DNA from 2 places in the Undibacterium sp. RTI2.2 genome. Region 2 is predicted to be linked to the other one. Evidence: predicted binding sites of a transcription regulator. Region 2 holds the regulator's gene; the other holds the start of a gene.
The links. Region 2 encodes LexA, which represses DNA repair genes until DNA is damaged. Its sites were predicted from a motif close to ACTGTATNNNNATACAGT; they were not measured.
Positions count from the first base shown of each region.

Region 1 (10,143 bases), on a different contig from region 2:
TTGCCCGAAGAGTTTTATGAAGCTCTGCATGAAGGTTCGCGGTCAACCCGGATTGAGCATGCTGATAATGGCTTGATTGCCGTTGTCAATGATGTCTTGCATGACTTTGCGTTTGATGTCTCTGATATTGCTACGCTATGGCTTAGTTTAACCAACAAGGTTTTGATCAGTGCACGGCGCAAGCCTTTGCAATCGGTAGATCGTCTGCGTAACGCGGTAAATCAGGGTGAGTTATTTCATTCGCCGACAGAATTGCTGACGCATTTATTCCGTGATCAGGCCGACGTGCTGATCGGCATCGTGCGCAATGCGATTAAGAAAGTGGATGAAATTGAAGACAAGCTATTGGCTGAAAGGCTCAATCATAAACGCGCCAGATTAGGCGAACTGCGCCGCGTCCTGGTGCGGCTGCAAAGACTGTTGGCACCAGAGCCCGCAGCGCTATTTCGCCTGCTAAAAAAACCACCAGTCTGGGTCGCAGAGAGCGATGTCGAAGAGTTGCGACAATCAACAGAGGAGTTTGCGGTTGTGCTAAGCGATATGGCATCGCTGCAAGAGCGGATTAAGTTACTGCAAGAAGAAATCGCTGCCGGCGTGAACGAGCAAAATAATCGCTCGCTATTTGTATTAACCATCGTCACCGTGCTGGCACTACCAATCAACATCATCGCTGGCTTGTTCGGGATGAATGTAGGCGGTATTCCGCTGGCGCAGCATGAACACGGTTTTTGGATCGTGGTGGCGATTGTGGCGACGTTTACCGTGATTGCCGGTTGGCTGGCGTTTCGTAACCGGGATTGAGTTTGGTGGTTCCAATCAAATTGACCGTTTAATCTCTACGCCGATATTATTTCGACCTCGTTTTCACCACTGGTGCGCATGGCGCACGCTACAAAACCATATACTCCCCCTTATTTTTATAAAATATGTCGCATTGTCCAATGCTTATATAGACAATGAAAAATACACTCGGGGAGTATAAATAAATCCATAGCTGAAAGTCTTAAGCTTGCCGCAACAAATCCGCTGCCTTTTCACCGATCATCATCGTCGGCGCATTGGTGTTGCCGCCAATCAGAGTTGGCATGATGGACGCGTCAACCACACGCAAACCGCTTACGCCGTACACCCGCAATTCAGGATCGACTACTGCCATTGCATCCACACCCATTTTGCAAGTGCCGACGGGGTGATATACGGTATCGCTGCATTGGCGTATGACTTGTCTGATCTCTTCATCGGTATGCACATTCGCGGTCTGGTAGTCACTGGTGCGCACGTTGGCCAGTGCCGGAGCATCCATCAATTTCTTGGTCAGTTTATAGCCTTTGACCATCACATCCATATCATCAGGATGTTCTAAAAAGCGTGGATTGATTAAGGGCGCAGCCAGCGGATCTTTGCTTGCTAACGTCAGTTCGCCGACACTTTTTGGGCGCAGTAAGCAGACATGGCAAGAATAGCCGTGACCCAGATGCTGTTTGCGGGCATGGTCATCAATCATCGCCAATACAAAATGGAGTTGCACGTCGGGTGCGGGCAAGCCGGGATCCGTTTTTAAAAAGCCGCCGCCCTCTGATCCGTTGGAGCTAAACGTTCCGCGCCGTTGGTTTTGGTAGCGGAAAAACTCACGCGCGATCCGTGCCGAACCACCCAGAGAAATCCCCAGCAAATCCAGACTCTTGGCGCGATATTTAAAAACGAAATCGGGATGATCTTGCAAATTCTGCCCCACGCCCGGGAGATCATGCACCACCGGTATGCCCATTGCCTGCAGGGCTTTGCCGTCGCCTATGCCCGACAACATTAGCAATTGCGGGGTCTGCAAAGAGCCCGCCGCCAACAAAATCTCGCGCTTGGCACGCAAGGACTGTTTTTGACCGTGCTGGATAAACTCGACGCCGACAGCGCGTTTGCCTTCAAAGATGATACGGGTCACGTGGCAGCCGGTTTCTACCCGTAGGTTCGGGCGTTTGCCCATATGCGGATACAGATAGCCGCGGGCGGCACTCCAGCGTTCGCCCTCGTGCTGGGTGACTTGATAAATCCCGACGCCTTCCTGATCTTCACCATTAAAATCGTGGTTAATTTTAAATCCGGCTTGTCTGGCGGCATCTAAATAAATTGCCTGGAAGGGATTGTCTGAGCGCAGATCACTGACCCGTAAAGGCCCGGCCTGACCATGCAAATCGCCGCCCAGACTGGCGTTATTTTCTGAGCGTTTAAAGTAAGGCAACAGCTCGTCAAATGACCAGCCCTTGTTACCTAAAGACGCCCAATGATCATAATCCCAGCGGTGACCACGGATGTACACCATGGCGTTGATGGCAGAAGAGCCACCCAAGGTTTTACCACGTGGCTGATAGCCGCGCCGTCCGTTGAGGCCGGGTTGCGGCACGGTTTCAAACGCCCAGTTATTGAGTTTGGTCGGCAACATGGCAACGACCGCTAACGGTGTTTTGACAACCCAGCTATCACCTTTGCCACCGGCTTCTAATACGGTGACGTTGATATTGCTGTCTTCACTTAATCGTCCGGCTACCGCGCAGCCACCGGCACCACCGCCGACCACGATGTAATCGGCAATTGCATTGATTGCTTCTGTCATTTGTCTCGTCCTTTGGATGATTTTTATTTTTGTACTTCTTGGTATTAGTTGGTGCTTCTTGGTATTGCTTGGTGTTGCCTGATATTGCTTGCTTTATCTTTTTGAGGTTTGGTACAACCCCTGTATTGAATCTGAAATTGGATTTAAATTGCGGCAGACTCTGGCACCGATACCGCTCTAAATTCTACCCAAAAGCTACTCCCTTTGCCTTCGGTAGTCGTAAATCCCAGTCGCCCATGCATTTTCTCTACTAAAGTTTTGGTGATGGGAAGTCCCAAACCAGTACCACCTTGTTGCCGCGTATCAGTACCATCAGCCTGAGTAAACGGCTCAAATAAATGCGCTTGAAATGCCTTCGGTATACCGGGGCCATGATCGCTGACTTCGATGCGGTAGCTATGACCGCTGTCTCCGCCAACGTCTGCCAGAGATTGATGCAATAAACGGATTTGCACTGCCTCACCTTCAGGAGAAAATTTGGCGGCATTGGACAACAGGTTTGCCATAATTTGCATCAGGCGGTCATGGTCGGCCAAGATCCATGCGCTGCTGACATCAGTGCTAAATTGCAGGCTGACTTTAAGCGATAAGGCATAGGCCGCATTGGCTTCTATTGCGCTGTTAATGAGTGCGAACAAATCGACAGGTTCTTCTTTAAAACGCATTTTTCCGGACACCAGTTTGTCCATGTCCAGAATGTCGTTGACTAAACCGATCAGGCGACAGCTATTGCTGTGCGCGATTTTAATCAGTTGCGCCGCTTTTGCTGGCAAGACGCCAGCCACGCCTGCATCCAGCAACCCCAAGGAACCGCGGATAGATGTCAGCGGTGTCCGCAACTCGTGACTGACGACAGAGATAAATTCAGACTTCAGTTTGTTAATGCGATGCCGTTCGCTGATGTCTTCCAGCATCCAGACTGCTCCGCGCACATAATTTTCTGCCGGTAGGGCGCGCCCTGCTATACGTGCCAAAAACGTTTCTCCGGTAATTCTGTTTACCGTCCATTCCAGCTCTACCCGTTCGTCCGCGATTAACTGCGGTATGACCCGCTGGCCAAAGGCTTGATAATCATCCTCACCGCAGTACAAGAAGCTGGTTTTAACGCCGATCATCGCTTGTGCATCTGGAAAATTACACAGTTCTGCCAGCGCCTGATTAGCGAGGATGATCACACCGTCGCTGACAAACATAATGCCCACAGGAGCGTTGTTGATCAAAATATCTAACTCACGCGCCAGCAGTTTGTAGCGGTCTTTACTGGCTTGCAGTAATTCTTGATTGATGCGCAAAGTCTCTTCGCTGACTTTTTGCTCGGTAATATCAATATGCGTGCCTTGCATGCGCAAGGCGTGACCCTGCTTATCGCGCTCCACCACCCGACCGCGTGACATGATCCACTTCCACTCACCGGACTTCGTTCTTTGGCGGAATTCAGCATGGTAATCCGTGAGCGGAATACTTTTACCTTGCGCATCAAATTGCTCTGGTGCGCGTAGGTGGTTACGCAAGGCTTGCTTGAGTTGTGAGATGTCTTCAGGATGTACCCCGACCTGAGCGAAGTTGCCCCAGAGCTGCTGAAATTCTGCATATTCCTCCGGCTCGTAGCCCAGCATTCTGGCGTACTCAATACTGAATTTAGTTTCGCCGGTTTGCACATTCACATCGTACAAACCCTGATTCGCCGCCTCCAGAATTAAGCGTATTTGTAGCTCGGCATTTTGCGCGCGCTGCTCTGCTTGTTTGCGCTCGGTAATGTCATTGAGGTAGCCATGCCAGAGTATGCTGCCATCGCTTAATTTTTCTGGCGTTGCGTCGCCGACGTACCAGCGCTCTTCTTCAACCACGCCAATTACCCGATATTCTTGATGCCAAGGGGTGAGCATAGTGGCAGAAATATGCCCCGCCTCTCGCATTTTCGCCAGATCATCCGGATGTATTTTGGCAATTACGATGCTGGCGTCGTAACGAATTTGTTCCGCAGTTACGCCATAAATAGCGGTGACTGCATCACTGACATAGGGATAACAACTACGCCCATCTGGAAAGCGCTGATATTGATAAAACATACCCGGCAGCTGCTGGGAGAAGTTAGACAACAAGGTATGACTTTGTTTGAGCTGATCAGTCAGGCGGTGATTCTCGGTGATATCGCTGACCAGACCGATCATGCGCGCCGGCTGACCATCTATCGTACGTTCTACCAGCGTACCGCGAGAGCGTAACCACTTCCAGTTACCATCACGGCATCGCAGGCGATGCTCGTGTTCGTATTGAGGAATTTCACCCTCTAGATATAACCTGGTCGCACGCATGGCTTCTTGCGCATCATCGGGATGCAGCCGGTCTATCCATTCATTGATGTGATTGCCCAGCTCGTGTTCGGCATAACCCAGAATCCGTTTATAACTACGGGAAAAAAATGCCTCGTTAGTGAGTAAATTCCAATCCCATAAACTATCGCCCACTGCCTCCAGCAAAGTCCGCAATGAACTCGCGCTCACCAGTACACCGGTTTGTAACGATGTGCTGGTGGCGTTGGCGGCGGCCTCGCTTGATTCTGACAACGGGTCCAGACGATTGGGCATAGTGAGTTGAGTAAGGAATCAAGTAACGCGGTCAGTCATTTAAGGTGCCAACTAAGCTATCATTTAAGCTGTCATTTAAGCTGTCGTTTCAGGCACCAATAAAACGTATTTGTCTTTGAGTTGCCAGACAAATTCAAATACGATTTAGTTTGAAACCTGATTAAAAAAATCGTAAATGCCTTGGTCGCTCATCTTGCGCGCATTCGACAATTCGCCGCCTTTGCTCGCATACACCAAGCTGTTGTCAGCCTTTAAAACTACTGCCGCAGGAATACCTTTTTTGATCGGATTTTCGTACTGTTTTGCGATCTCCAGATTTTTATCAAATTGACCTACATCCACTTTGACCAATACAAATTTACTGGCGATCAGTGCGGCATTTTGACCTTTGATCGATTTGTCCAGTTCTAAACAATCTTTGCACCAGTTAGCGCCAAAAATCACCAGCACTTTTTTATTTGTCGCCTGCGCTGTTGCCAGAGCTTTGTTAATGTTGGCCTGCGCATCGGCGGTTTCGTCATAGGGTTGATAAGTGGCAGCAGCGCTGACGCCAAGCGTAGCAAAAGACAGGCTGAGACCAAAACAAAATGCGAGTAATTTTTTCATGAGAGTCCTCTAATAGCACTGCAAAATTAGCGAGGTCAGCTACATCAGCGAAACCAGCCTAACAGAGCAGCTTGAATTGATTAAATTAATTGAACGAAATAGACAGGATCAGCAAAGCTCTCCGGTGAGACATCATGACGCAAATACCGGAATTTGTCATGGACAGGATAGACGCTGAAACAATTATGGTAGATGCTTAAAATTACAGCAACTTAAAGCGCTGACTTAGAGCAAATATAGATGCTGTTTTGTATGCGAGTACGTTGATAGCAGGCTCACTCAAATACTGATTTTATATACTGATGTTACATACTGATGTTATATACAGTATTTTCTTTTAAATGGATTAAAATACCTCAACGCTTGTCAGCAATAATCTCAGTAACAGCTTCAGTCATCACTTCGATAACATCATGTCCACCGCCCAGCGAAAAATTATCCATTGCGACTGTGATTGCTTCTATGCCGCGATAGAAATGCGGGACGATCCGCGTTTGCGCGATAAGCCGCTGGCTGTTGGTGGCAGAGCAGATCAGCGTGGTGTGGTGGCGACGTGCAATTACGAGGCGCGGCGCTTTGGTGTGCGCTCAGCCATGCCGACCTCGTTAGCATTACGGCGCTGTCCTGATTTAATCGTTCTGCCACCAACCATGGAGAAATACCGTATCGCGTCTAAAGCGATTTTGGCGATTTATCGTGACTACACTGACTTGGTCGAACCTTTATCTCTCGATGAGGCATATCTGGATGTGAGCGATTGCACGCAGCACAAAGGGAGTGCGACCCTGATTGCGCAAGAGATACGGGCGAGGATTGCAGCCACGGTGGGCATCACAGCCTCCGCCGGTGTGGCGGCGAATAAATTTCTCGCCAAAATCGCCAGCGACTGGAATAAGCCAGACGGTCAGTTTGTGGTCTTGCCAGAAGACGCAGATAGCTTTGTGGCAGAACTACCAGTCGCTAAATTATTTGGTGTGGGCAAAGTCACGGCGGCCAAATTGCATGGCCTTGGTGTGCAATATTGCCGCGATTTGCGCAGCTGGTCTTTACCCGATTTGCAGCAACACTTTGGCAAGCTTGGCTATAACTTGTACCTGCTTTGTCGTGGCATTGATCATCGTAGTGTTTGTCCGGACAGCGAGCGAAAATCAGTCAGCGTAGAAGAAACCTACGCCCAGGATTTGCCCGATCTGGCGGCTTGTCAGACGGAGTTGCCTGCCTTGTTTGCGATGTTGGTAGCGAGGATGAAGCGTGTACAAGCGGAGGATTACATACACAAGTTATACGTCAAAATCCGCTTTGCCGATTTCCACCAGACTACCGCAGAATGTCGTGGCAGCAGCTTGGACGAAAGTAGTTTTGTCAGCTTGTTAGAGACCGCATTTGCACGCGGCCAACAACCCGTTCGCTTGCTTGGGCTGGGTACCCGTTTAAGTGGCACGGAGCAAGCGTCAACGGCGGAGCAGCAATTGGTTTTGTTTGCGAGTTAAGTCCTGTCTTTGAGTCGTAGAGAGATAAAACAACATTTCTTTTTTAATTTTCTGTGAGAAGTTTTATCGCCCTTTCTAACACTATGTCATCGCCAGAAATCGCATCTTCTATCGTTGATTTATAAGGGAGAGTGGGAATGATTCCAATACCGTGGAATTGAGACCCATCTTGTTTCAAGACTTGCATCCCAGTCCAAAAAACTTTATATCCTCCTGGAAGAGGCAAGCAACTAATATTTCCATTCGAGCCTGCAGTCCGTGTGCCTATGATTTCACCCAGTTTGTAGTGCTCTACGATAGTCATCAAGGTTTCTGCAGCACTGATCGTATTACCGCTTATCAAAAAAACTAATTTGGCATTGATATAGGGCGCTTGAGGTTGAAGAGCTTTTCCAATGCGCTCCCATTGCCAATGATCCCGATCAGCTCCACTGATGACAGGGACATTGAATAACGGTACCTCTAGTGGCCTTTTTGTAAAATGTTTTAAGAAATTGCTATTGCCATTCACATAATTTCGGACATCAAAAATGATCCCTTTGAAGTTATTTTTTTGGGCAATCAATTGTTCAATATCTTTGCCATCCGCTCTGTCGATATCTACATACCAAATACCGCTTTTCAATTGTTGCATCGCTCCTAATGGATTTTTTTCTCTTAAATTGACCACAGGCGTATCACGAAGGAAAGTCTTTGTTTGCTTGAATCCTTTTAGGTCTCGGTAGCTCATTTCTAAGAGGGAATTTTCTTCCCCTGTGAGCAGCTCGACAGATAAGATTTCGGCCTGCATGGTGTCTGTTGCGGACATGTTTTCTGTATTTATTTCTGACAACCTGTGTGCAATTGGCAAACCATTTAAATGCGTAATTTGGCTTCCAAAGGGAATTAATGGTTGATTGCCTGGAGTTAGGCGGGACCTTGAAACCACCGGTACACCATCGATCATTTTTATTTTGATAAAAGGTGAAAAGCATCAAGCTCCCTCGGACCTGTGACACGCGCATGTCCATCGTGCAATGCGGAAGTAAAGCGCATTAGGGTGTGGGTAAATGCTTTTTCATCTTTATCGCTTGAGGCGGATAACAAGAGTGCGTCCAATTCCTTATTCCAGTCGATTTTAATGATGTCGGAATACGGATAGAAATAACGTAACGCACTCCATATTTGTATAGCATTCCCTAACCTTGTGATTCGGTCATTTCCACTGAAATCTGGGACTATATTTTTCAACTGATAGTCAACTCGATTCAAACCATTCTCTGGTTCAACTTTGGGAATGGTTTCATGATTTTTAGTTGAAAATACGAGATCAGGCATCCACAGTGTAACTTGCCCTCCTAGCTCAATTTTATTGAGTTGAACCACATTACCTTGCAATGAGACATCATCAGTAAGTTGTTTACTAAGTTTTTCATACACGCGATCACTGTGATAAAAATAGTCGCGTTGAGCGAGGCCGTGATGTACCCATTGAACCTTGAAGTGAGCATCTGTTGGTTGCAATAAGTTCTCGGGAATTTCAACGCTGGTAAGCCACTGTGTGGTCGGAGCGTAGGGAATAAATAAGTTTTTTAAAGCATTTGCCAACTCGGCATCTGACTTAGCAAGTTCCACCGACAGAACTGCTTTCTGAATAAATTTATTCCAGTCCAACTTGGTCAATGCATCAGTAGCATGGAAATATCGTATATAACCAACGGCCTTACTCAGCGCGCGCAAATTGTTCAGTTCGATGGCACTCAATGCTCTGCTGCCTGGATCGCTGATATTGGATTTTGCGACATCGCTGACCTCATGTACTTCTAAGTTGGCGAACCAGATTTCCCCCTTTGTATCGGAGTCGGCACCAAATCTCAGCTGATATGCCGCCCTGTCGACGGCAATACTTGCGCAGGCTCTTTGCCAAGTTGGCTGCAATGGCAAACTATAGGTCGCTGCGGCTCGCAAAGTATTGCGTGGTATATCTGTGCGTGTCCAGAAGCCGGATTTGGCGACTTGCTTGAAGTTGGCTTTTACATCTCCGCAAATTTCTACAATTTTTCCACGCCATGGTCTGGCATCCACTTCTTGAGCAAGCGAGATGGTTTGACCGTGCTCGTTATTCTCTAGCAGTAAGATTTTGTCTTTATTTGATGAGCGGCGATCGGCTTGTAATTTAGCAGACGTGCTTTTGCCTTCGATGTCCCAGGTTTCATTCAGTTTTCCTGATCGAGCGTCTGATTCAAATTTCAATGTAATTGGTGCGTTTTTAGGTACAGGCCGTGAATTTTCGTCGCTGTCAGTAGCATAAGCAAAAGCGCAGATAGAACAGATCGCAGCAAAGGTAAATATATTTTTCAATAAGTGCATAGGTCAAATTTTTTATAGCTTGGTATTGGACTGTCAGATTTTTTAAAGTGGTAAAAATGCGTATTCGCTGCCTTTATCGAGGCTGCTCAAATAAAGGAAAACCCGAAAATTATAAAATACAAAAACAGGAAGCCGAATACCGGTTCACTTAATAAGGCTGACTGACAGGACTGACGCAAAATTTACCCGGATGCGCGGCTAAGTCTCGCCACAACAATGTTGTGTAAGTTTTGTTTAAGGTGAGTCTTTAAATATACTCCCAATTAGTATATTTTATTGCCCATATAATCATTGGGCGATAGGCTGTTTTTCATGGAAAACGGGGGGAGTATATTGAATCTATGAAGGTATAAGCAAAGTAAGAGGCCTCAACATTGCCATAAAGATTAAAAAAATAAAATTAGGCGATTTAGATATAAGCGTGTATATTCCAATTCGTACTTGCATCAAGTCGTTATATAGTTGGTCCCAAATCTGCATGGCTGTTGTTCTTCTAGTCGTT
Region 1 covers NZ_JASJXN010000007.1:75,561-85,703, forward strand. Annotated here, with positions in the region: gene QN395_RS05780 (transporter) at 1-801, shown strand, start outside; gene QN395_RS05785 (GMC family oxidoreductase) at 1,004-2,596, opposite strand; gene QN395_RS05790 (PAS domain-containing protein) at 2,752-5,196, opposite strand; gene QN395_RS05795 (thioredoxin family protein) at 5,341-5,802, opposite strand; gene dinB (DNA polymerase IV) at 6,216-7,292, shown strand; gene QN395_RS05805 (S41 family peptidase) at 7,336-8,238, opposite strand; gene QN395_RS05810 (hypothetical protein) at 8,241-9,641, opposite strand.
Region 1: a site for LexA is predicted at 6,114-6,131, ahead of dinB (DNA polymerase IV). Genes of this name have one in related genera too.

Region 2 (10,143 bases):
GCGATTTCTGGCGTAGTGCGCGACATGCGGGGACGGCATCTAGTGCAAGTCAAAGGACTAACAGAGAAGCTGGAAGTCAGTCGTAGCTTTGTGCATCTGTTTAAACAAATGTAAGCGAATAGCGGCGATCAGATCAACAAACGGTACGCAGTTGAAAAAAGCCTGATAAACGTGATGCTTGTCAGGCTTTTTAATATACTGCCCCTATGTATATTAAATCGTCCAGAGAAAATATGGACGATAAGGCATATTTACCAAAAAACAGGGGGAGTATTTATAATATGTGCCGTCCGACCCACCATGCAATCGCGGCGACAAAGGCAGAGGCAGGTATAGTCAAAATCCAGGCCCAGACAATATTACTAGCAACACCCCAACGCACTGCAGACATCTTTTGGGCAGAACCCACGCCCACAATCGCACCAGTAACAGTGTGTGTCGTGGAGACAGGAATGCCCATGGCGGTGGCAAAAAATAAGGTCGCAGCGCCTGCTGTCTCTGCACAAAAACCGCCTACAGGTTTTAACTTTGTAATTTTTTGTCCCATAGTTTTGACAATGCGCCATCCGCCAAACAAAGTCCCCATACCGATCGCGGTATAACAACAGATAATCACCCAGAGCGGTGGCGAAGTATCTGCTTGTGCAGAATAACCGGCAGAGATCAGCAGCATCCAGATGATCCCCATGGTTTTTTGAGCGTCGTTACCGCCATGCCCCAGGCTAAACATGGAAGCGGATAAAAGCTGCAAACGACGAAACCATTTATCAACCTTCATCGGCGTCGATTTAACGAACAACCACGACACCAATAACATCATTAAAGAACCGAGAAAAAACCCCAACAGAGGAGACACAACGATAAACACGATCGTCTTGATCAAGCCAGCAGAAATCAATGCGCCAGTGCCTGCTTTAGCTACCGCCGCACCAACCATACCACCAATTAATGCATGCGATGAGGACGATGGAATACCAAAATACCAGGTCACAAAATTCCAAAAAATCGCCCCAACTAATGCGCCAAAAATCACATAATGATCAACTACACTGGGATCGATCGTACCTTTACCGATCGTGGTTGCAACAGTCAATGGAAAAACTACAATGGCGAGCACATTAAAAAATGCCGCCATCGCGACTGCTTGCTGAGGCTTTAATACGCCGGTAGAAACAACGGTAGCAATAGCATTCGCTGCATCATGAAAGCCATTCATAAAATCAAATAACAGAGCTAGCACCACCAGAAATATGATGAGGTACAGGCTCATATGGAAGGTTTGCATGGGAATCACTTCTCTTTTAAGCACTCTCGGAGCTGAGAGTTAATACTAAATAAAACGACAGGCAAGTTAGATGCTTAGATACTGCCGGTACACATACTTGTAGCATCTGAACTAGCAGAGCAATGTCTTGCCAGTTTCATCGTTACGCGTTTTCGACAATAATGCCTTCAATAATATTGGCGACGTCTTCGCAACGATCTGTCACGGTTTCCAGAATCTCGTAAATCGCTTTCAATTTAATCAGGTTACGGACATCCGGTTCATCACGAAACAATTTAGACATCGCTGCACGCATGACGTGATCCGCATCCGATTCCAAGCGATCAATCTCTTCGCAGATCAACAAAATCTCGCGGGAGTTTTTCATGTTATTTAAGAGTCCAACCGCAGCCTTTACCTTTTCTGCGCAGGCCAGACATAACTCAGCCAAACGTTTAGCCTCTGGTGTAATCTCACGGACGTCATACAAAGAGATTGTTTGTCCAGCATCTTCCAGCAAATCCAAAATATCATCCATGCGGGTAATCAGCTGGTGGATATCGTCACGGTCCAGCGGCGTGATGAAGGTTTTGTGCAATAACTCTATCGTGTTGTAGGTAACTGTATCGGCCTGTTTTTCTATACCTTCAATTGCATGTACACGGTGCTCAAGGTCATCAAAATTGGTCATCAAGGCGACCATTTCTTTGGCACCTTTAACGCATAATTCTGCATGCTGGTTAAAGAGCTCAAAAAATTTACCCTCAGTGGGCATCAATCGTCCAAACATATTGTTCTCGCTAGAAGTAAAAATACTGAAATCGCTCCAGATCAAAAAGAAGCATTTGAATAATCTGGATACTGCTAAATAGTCGTACGACTATTCGTTGTCACCGTAAATAGACAGTGAGCCTGTGTAATTATCGAACTTGGTGTATTCACCCAAAAAGGTTAAACGTACGCTACCAATAGGACCGTTACGCTGCTTACCAATAATGATTTCGGCGGTACCTTTATCTGGAGAGTCCGGGTTATAAACCTGATCACGGTAGATAAATAGAATGACGTCAGCATCTTGCTCAATCGCGCCAGACTCCCGCAAATCGGACATTACCGGACGTTTATTCGGCCTTTGCTCCAACGAACGATTGAGCTGAGAGAGTGCGATTACTGGGCACTGCAACTCTTTTGCTAAACCTTTTAAGCTGCGGGAAATTTCGGATATTTCTGTCGCACGGTTTTCACCTGCAGTGTTACCTGACATCAGTTGCAAGTAATCGATAATAATCAAACCCAGTTTGCCACATTGACGTGACAAACGACGCGAGCGAGCGCGCAATTCAATTGAACTCAGCGCAGGCGTCTCATCAATATATAACTGCGCGTCGTTCATTTTTTGAATCGCATGGGTCAGACGCGGCCAATCTTCATCGACCAACCGACCTGTACGCAGTCGGTGTTGGTCCAAGCGACCGACAGAGCCAAGCATACGCATGGCTAATTGAGCGCCACCCATTTCCATCGAAAACACAGCGACTGGCAAACCACTTTCAATTGCGACGTTTTCACCGATATTGATAGAGAACGCCGTTTTACCCATTGATGGGCGACCTGCAACAATGATCAAATCGCCAGGTTGCAAACCGGAAGTCATCCGATCCAGATCCGTAAAGCCCGTTGGTACGCCGGTGATATCGCTCGTGTGATCGCGGTTATACAACTCATCAATTCGCTCAACCACTTGTGTAAGCAAAGGTTGAATAGCAGTGAAGCCTTGAGCGCCACGGGAGCCCTCTTCTGCAATCGCAAAGATTTTTGACTCTGCCTCATCCAGCATTTGCTTTACTTCTTTACCTTGCGGATTAAAGGCATTTCCAGCGATTTCGTCAGAGACTGAAATCAATTTGCGCAATACACCTCGGTCACGCACAATTTCGGCATAACGACGAATATTTGCGGCGGAGGGAGTATTTTGTGCCAGCGCATTTAAATACGTCAAACCACCAGCGTCGTCTGCTTTATTCAGGCCAGTCAGTGCCTCGTAAACGGTAATAACGTCGGCTGGCTTAGTCGCATTAATCAGCTTAACAATTGCCTGAAAAATAATCCTATGGTCATATCGATAGAAATCATCCTCGCGGATAAAGTCGGCGATTCTATCCCACGCAGCATTATCTAATAGTAAGCCGCCCAAAACAGATTGCTCAGCTTCGATGGAATGTGGCGGGACGCGAATGGAATCTAATTGCGGATCGGAAGGTGCTTTCATGGCGCGCATTATACCTTTTTATTCAATATCGAAATCAACAGAACATGCCTTAATGAAATACATAAATCTGACCATTTATTACTAAGATAACAGGCACAGCCGCTATTAAAAAATACTAAATACCATTTATGCTGCAAGCTTTAAAATAACAAATTAATTAAATCAATACCTGACTGCCAAGACTAATTGATCGCTCAATCTTAACGACGTAAACGTTAAAAAGCCGGGCGAACCCGGCTTTTTTAAATACTATGCGACTAAAACTTAAGCGTGCTCGCCCAAGATAGCAACGGTCACATCAACAACTACGTCTGTGTGCAAAGCAACGGCAACAGAGTGATCGCCAACGATCTTTAACGGACCTTGTGGCAAACGAATCTGCGCTTTTTCAACAGCAAAACCTTGCTTGGTCAATGCTTCAGCGATGTCGAAGTTGGTTACGGAACCAAACAAACGACCATCAACACCAGACTTTTGCGAGATTTGCACAGTCAAACCAGACAATTTTTCGCCTTGAGCTTGTGCTGCAGCCAAACGTGCTGCTGCTGCTTTTTCCAACTCTGCGCGTTTTGCTTCGAATTCAGCAATCGCTGAAGTTGTAGCACGGCGAGCCATACGTTGTGGGATCAAGAAGTTACGTGCGTAACCATCTTTAACTTTAACTACATCGCCCAGATTGCCGAGATTAACGACTTTATCAATCAGAATAACTTGCATATTTTTCTCCTAGTACCTTGTCGTCAATTACGCTGTGTGCAAATCAGTGTACGGCAGCAACGCTAAGTAGCGTGCGCGTTTGATCGCTGTGTCGACTTGACGTTGGTACAAAGCTTTAGTACCTGTCAAACGTGCTGGCATGATTTTGCCGTTTTCTTGCACGAAATCTTTCAATGTATCGACGTCTTTGTAGTCAACTTGCGCTACATGTGCGGCTGTAAAGCGGCAGAATTTTTTACGCTTGAACAATGGATTTTGTTGTGGGCGCTTATTTTTCAGTTTGCTTTTGTCAAATTTTTTACCGAATGCCATTTGTGGCTCCTAATCTAGTAAATTTGTCTCGAATTCAGTAATGTGAAATACGAGACTTTTGCTGTTACGGTTCTTGCGCGACAAAAAACCTGTGAATTGCATTACAACACCTAACTCTATTTCCATAAATCGCTTTGAAATTTCTCCTGCGGCTAGCGCATTGATTTCAAAATCGACTACACGTTGGGCATTTGCTTGCGTTTGCTTAGAGCTATGTATCAGTACCGCAGAGGCTATCGGAATTCCGGCTGGTGTAAAACGCAGCGCCGATTTTTCTACAATGCTGGCAACGACTTTAAGCTGATTCACTGATTTATGTAGCGTCCTCTAACGTGTCAATTATGCTGCTGGCGCTTCTACGCGTTGCGTTTTAGCAGCATCTTCTTTCTGAACAGATTTCATCATTGGAGATGGCGCTGTTTCAGCTTTCTTCATTTTGACTGTGAGGTGGCGCAGAACTGCATCATTGAATTTGAATGCGGTTTCCAACTCAATCAGAGTCTCAGCATCGCACTCAATGTTCATGCAAACATAATGTGCTTTTGCCAGTTTTTGAATCATGTAAGCCAATTGACGACGGCCCCAATCTTCAATACGGTGTACTTGACCACTACGTGCAACAACTGTGGCTTTGTAACGTTCGATCATTGCAGGCACTTGCTCGCTTTGATCCGGATGTACGATAAATACGATTTCATAATGACGCATATATTCTCCTTGTGGACAATTGAATAGCCCGCCTCGGCGTCAAGACGAGTGCGGGAAGAGGAAAGCCCATAACTATACTGCATTTTGACAATTTACTCAATAGTTTCAATAGCTTATTACATTTACTGCTACCAATTTATGTGTAACACACCCATTGAGAGGACTTAAAAAAATTTTGAGATGAAAAAGATTTTAGGTTTATACTGTACAAAAATACAGGCTGCATATAAACCCAGTCTCACAACTACACGATTGGAATTCGATCATGCTAAAACTCACCGCTCGCCAAGAACAGATTTTAAATTTAATTAAGGACGCGATCCAAAATACTGGATTTCCGCCAACAAGAGCAGAAATTGCGAATGAATTAGGTTTTCGCTCCACCAATGCAGCGGAAGAGCATTTGCAAGCACTAGCACGCAAAGGAGTTATTGAAATTGCTCCGGGTACCTCACGCGGCATACGATTGCTCGATTCCATACTAAGCAGTGGAAGCACCAAGGCTAGGCCTAACTATAGTGCTCAATTAGCGCTACCTCATCCATCACTAATGCAACTTAGTTTGCCGCTAGTTGGCAGAGTAGCAGCAGGATCTCCCATTCTTGCGCAAGAGCATGTGGATACGACCTATCAAGTTGATCCAGCCTTATTTTCAGCTATTCCAGACTATCTGCTCAAAGTGCGTGGTATGTCTATGCGTGATGCCGGTATTTTTGATGGTGATTTGCTCGCAGTAAAAAAATCTAACGAAGCAAAAAATGGACAAATCGTGATTGCCCGTATGGGGGATGATGTTACGGTTAAACGCTATAAAAAATCAGGGGATATGATCGAGCTATTGGCAGAAAATCCTGATTATCCCAATATCAAGATTAATGAACTTGATCAAGACTTTTCACTTGAAGGTTTAGCCGTTGGGCTGCTCAGAACCTGGACTTAAGTTATGTATTACTAGGTATTGGCAATATCAGGAAATTAAAAAAATTCCATCTGTCACGTCCCAACTCAATCAATATACTCCCCACAATCTTTTTGAAAAACATGATTTTACTCAATTGGTGCATAGACAATTAAAATATACTCACCCATAGTATGCAATAACTCCGATTAAATGCATAAAATTTTATGTTTCGAGCCTACTTTCATCGTCTCGACAAAAGTTAAATTATCGGTCAATTTAATTTACTATTTAGACAATGATTTAAAGATTAGATAACCCAGAAAATCAATTATGAATAAAAAATGGCCACTAGGTAACTAGCGGCCATTTTAATTTCTTTAGTTTTTAATCAGAGAAAACTATCTGATTAAAACCAAATTTCGGATCAGGCTCAATGCTTTACAACACCACCAACATCAACGCCACCTTCAACTTTAGTGGCCGTAGCAGCTACTAAAACTTCTTCATCAGTCAAAGCAACTGGCTGACGTTCTAAAGCAATTTCTAAGACTTTATCTATCCAACGCACTGGAATGATTTCTAGCTTATTTTTGACGTTATCAGGAATCTCAGTTAAATCTTTAGCATTCTCTTCAGGAATTAAAACCGTCTTAATTCCGCCTCGATGAGCGGCCAATAATTTCTCTTTTAGACCACCGATAGGCAATACTTCACCACGCAAGGTAATCTCACCAGTCATCGCTACATCTGCACGTACCGGTATCCCGGTAAAAACAGATACCAGAGCTGTCGTCATAGCAATACCAGCGGAAGGACCATCTTTTGGCGTTGCCCCCTCTGGAACGTGAATATGAATATCACTTTTTTCAAACACATCTGGCTTAATACCCAAGCGCTTCGCACGACTGCGAACTACGGTGCGAGCAGCTTCAATCGACTCCTTCATCACATCGCCTAAAGTACCGGTACGTATCACGCCACCTTTACCAGGCATTGCAACTGCTTCAATTGTCAATAAATCGCCGCCGACTTCAGTCCACGCAAGACCAACGACTTGTCCAACCTGGTTATCTTTGACCGCCACACCAAAATCGTAACGACGAACACCCAAAAACTTATCAAGATTTTTTGATGTAATCGTTGCTTTCTTTTCACTCTTTTTAAGTAAGAGCATTTTAACGACTTTGCGACAAATTTTTGATAACTCACGCTCTAAGGAACGTACCCCTGCTTCTCTAGTGTAATAACGAATAATGTCTCGAATAGCACTTTCAGCAACACTGATTTCACCATCCTTCAAACCATTATTTTTAATTTGTTTAGGAAGTAAGTAACGCTGGGCAATGCTAGCTTTTTCGTCTTCGGTATAACCCGACAAACGAATAACCTCCATACGATCCAACAAAGCTGGCGGAATGTTGTATGAATTAGAGGTCGCTACAAACATAACATCTGATAAATCGAAATCAACTTCGATGTAATGATCAGAAAAAGTATGGTTTTGTTCAGGATCTAGCACCTCAAGTAACGCAGAAGACGGGTCGCCACGGAAATCCGCCCCCATTTTATCTACTTCATCCAGTAAAAATAATGGATTACGCACGCCTACTTTCGATAAGCTTTGCAATATCTTACCGGGCATAGAGCCAATATAAGTGCGTCGATGACCGCGGATCTCCGCCTCGTCACGAACACCGCCCAGCGCCATACGTACAAACTTACGATTAGTAGCACGTGCTATAGATTGACCAAGGGAGGTCTTACCCACACCTGGGGGGCCGACCAAACACAATATTGGCGCTTTCAGTTTATCAACGCGCTGTTGTACGGCAAGATATTCCAGAATACGCTCTTTGACCTTATCTAAACCAAAGTGATCATCTTCCAACACTTTTTCAGCGTTAGTTAAATCATTGTTTACCTTGGATTTTTTCTTCCAAGGTAAATTAACGATCGTGTCTATATAGTTGCGAACAACAGTTGCCTCAGCAGACATAGGCGACATCATTTTAAGCTTTTTCAACTCATTCATCGCTTTGTTATGCGCTTCTTTCGGCATCTTTGCGGCTAGAATTTTCTTTTCTAACTCATCGATGTCAGCACCTTCATCACCTTCACCGAGTTCTTTTTGAATCGCTTTTACTTGCTCATTCAAATAGTATTCACGCTGAGATTTTTCCATCTGACGCTTAACACGGCCACGGATACGCTTTTCTACTTGCAGAATGTCAAGCTCACCCTCCAATTGACCAAGCAAATGTTCTAAACGTTTGGCAACGCTAAAAATTTCCAGAATGACTTGCTTTTGCTCTAGCTTCAAAGGCAAATGTGCAGCAATCGTATCGGCTAACCGACCCGCATCATCAATTCCGGAAAGTGATGCCAAAATTTCAGGTGGGATTTTTTTATTCAGTTTTACATATTGATCAAATTGCTGAACGATTGCACGGCGCATTGCCTCTACTTCAGAGTCATCACCCTCTTCCAGCGCAACAGGAGTGAGCTCTGCTGTGAAGTGAGACTCTGTTTCAGTAATCTTGTGGATACGTGCACGCTGCGCACCCTCGACCAGCACCTTAACAGTGCCGTCTGGCAATTTCAACATTTGTAAAATATTGGCAATGCAGCCGATTTCGTAAATATCGTCAGCAGATGGCTCATCTTTTGCTGCAGCTTTTTGTGCCGCCAACATGATGCTCTTGCCCTGCTCCATTGCTGCTTCCAAAGCTTTAATGGACTTTGGACGCCCCACAAATAAAGGAATAACCATGTGTGGAAACACAACCACATCGCGCAGTGGCAATAAAGGCAATTCGGTTTGTTCAGTAATTATAGAAGTTGTCATGGCGCACCTTATTCAAAATTTCTAGTATATAGATTGGCGCACTAGGCTAAATCTCAAGCCCGTCATCCGAAAAACAATAAAAAAAGCCACTCAGAGAGAAACTCCGGGTAGCTTTTCGATTGAAGCTCAATTTTATTGTGTAATTAATTGTACTGCTTATTCCAAATACCGTGGATCAATTATGACATTCACCCACAATTTTAAAGGATTAAGATTTTATACCTGACACCTTCGGTTGCTCGTCGTAAATCAACAAAGGTTTTGCGCCATTGGTAATAGTATTTTCATCAATAACCACTTTAGAAACATTTTGCTCGCTAGGCAAATCATACATAACATCTAGCAACGCGTGCTCAAGAATAGATCTTAAGCCTCGTGCACCTGTTTTACGTGCGATTGCTTTTTTTGCAATTGCTTGCAAAGCTGCTGGCCTGATTTCAAGCTCAGCACCCTCCATTTCAAGCAATTTAGAATATTGCTTGATCAGCGCATTCTTCGGCTCGACCAAGATTTGAATTAATGCCGTCTCATCAAGCTCGTTGAGAGTTGCAATCACAGGCAAACGACCGACAAGCTCAGGGATCAAACCAAAACGAATCAAATCTTGCGGTTCTGCATCTTGCATAACCTGGCTAGCACTCTTCTCTGCCTGACTTTTCACGCTAGCAGAAAATCCTATGCCGCTGCGTTCAGAGCGGTCAGAAATAATCTTAGCCAAACCATCAAATGCACCGCCACAAATAAACATAATATTTGTGGTATCGATCTGAATGAAATCTTGATTAGGGTGTTTGCGCCCTCCCTGCGGTGGCACGGATGCCATCGTACCCTCAATCAATTTCAATAATGCTTGCTGTACGCCTTCTCCAGAAACATCGCGGGTAATTGAAGGATTATCTGACTTACGAGATATTTTATCGATTTCATCAATATAAACGATCCCTTTTTGGGCTCGCTCAACTTCATAGTTGCAGTTTTGAAGCAGCTTTTGAATAATATTTTCAACGTCTTCGCCTACATAGCCAGCCTCAGTCAAAGTTGTCGCATCAGCAATTACAAACGGCACATTGAGCATACGTGCTAAAGTTTGTGCAAGTAAGGTCTTACCTGACCCAGTTGGGCCGACC
Region 2 covers NZ_JASJXN010000028.1:22,490-32,632, reverse strand. Annotated here, with positions in the region: gene QN395_RS14920 (LytTR family DNA-binding domain-containing protein) at 1-114, shown strand, start outside; gene QN395_RS14915 (inorganic phosphate transporter) at 275-1,285, opposite strand; gene QN395_RS14910 (DUF47 domain-containing protein) at 1,428-2,054, opposite strand; gene QN395_RS14905 (replicative DNA helicase) at 2,145-3,533, opposite strand; gene rplI (50S ribosomal protein L9) at 3,798-4,250, opposite strand; gene rpsR (30S ribosomal protein S18) at 4,278-4,562, opposite strand; gene priB (primosomal replication protein N) at 4,572-4,871, opposite strand; gene rpsF (30S ribosomal protein S6) at 4,902-5,270, opposite strand; gene lexA (transcriptional repressor LexA) at 5,536-6,210, shown strand; gene lon (endopeptidase La) at 6,602-9,016, opposite strand; gene clpX (ATP-dependent Clp protease ATP-binding subunit ClpX) at 9,225-10,143, opposite strand, start outside.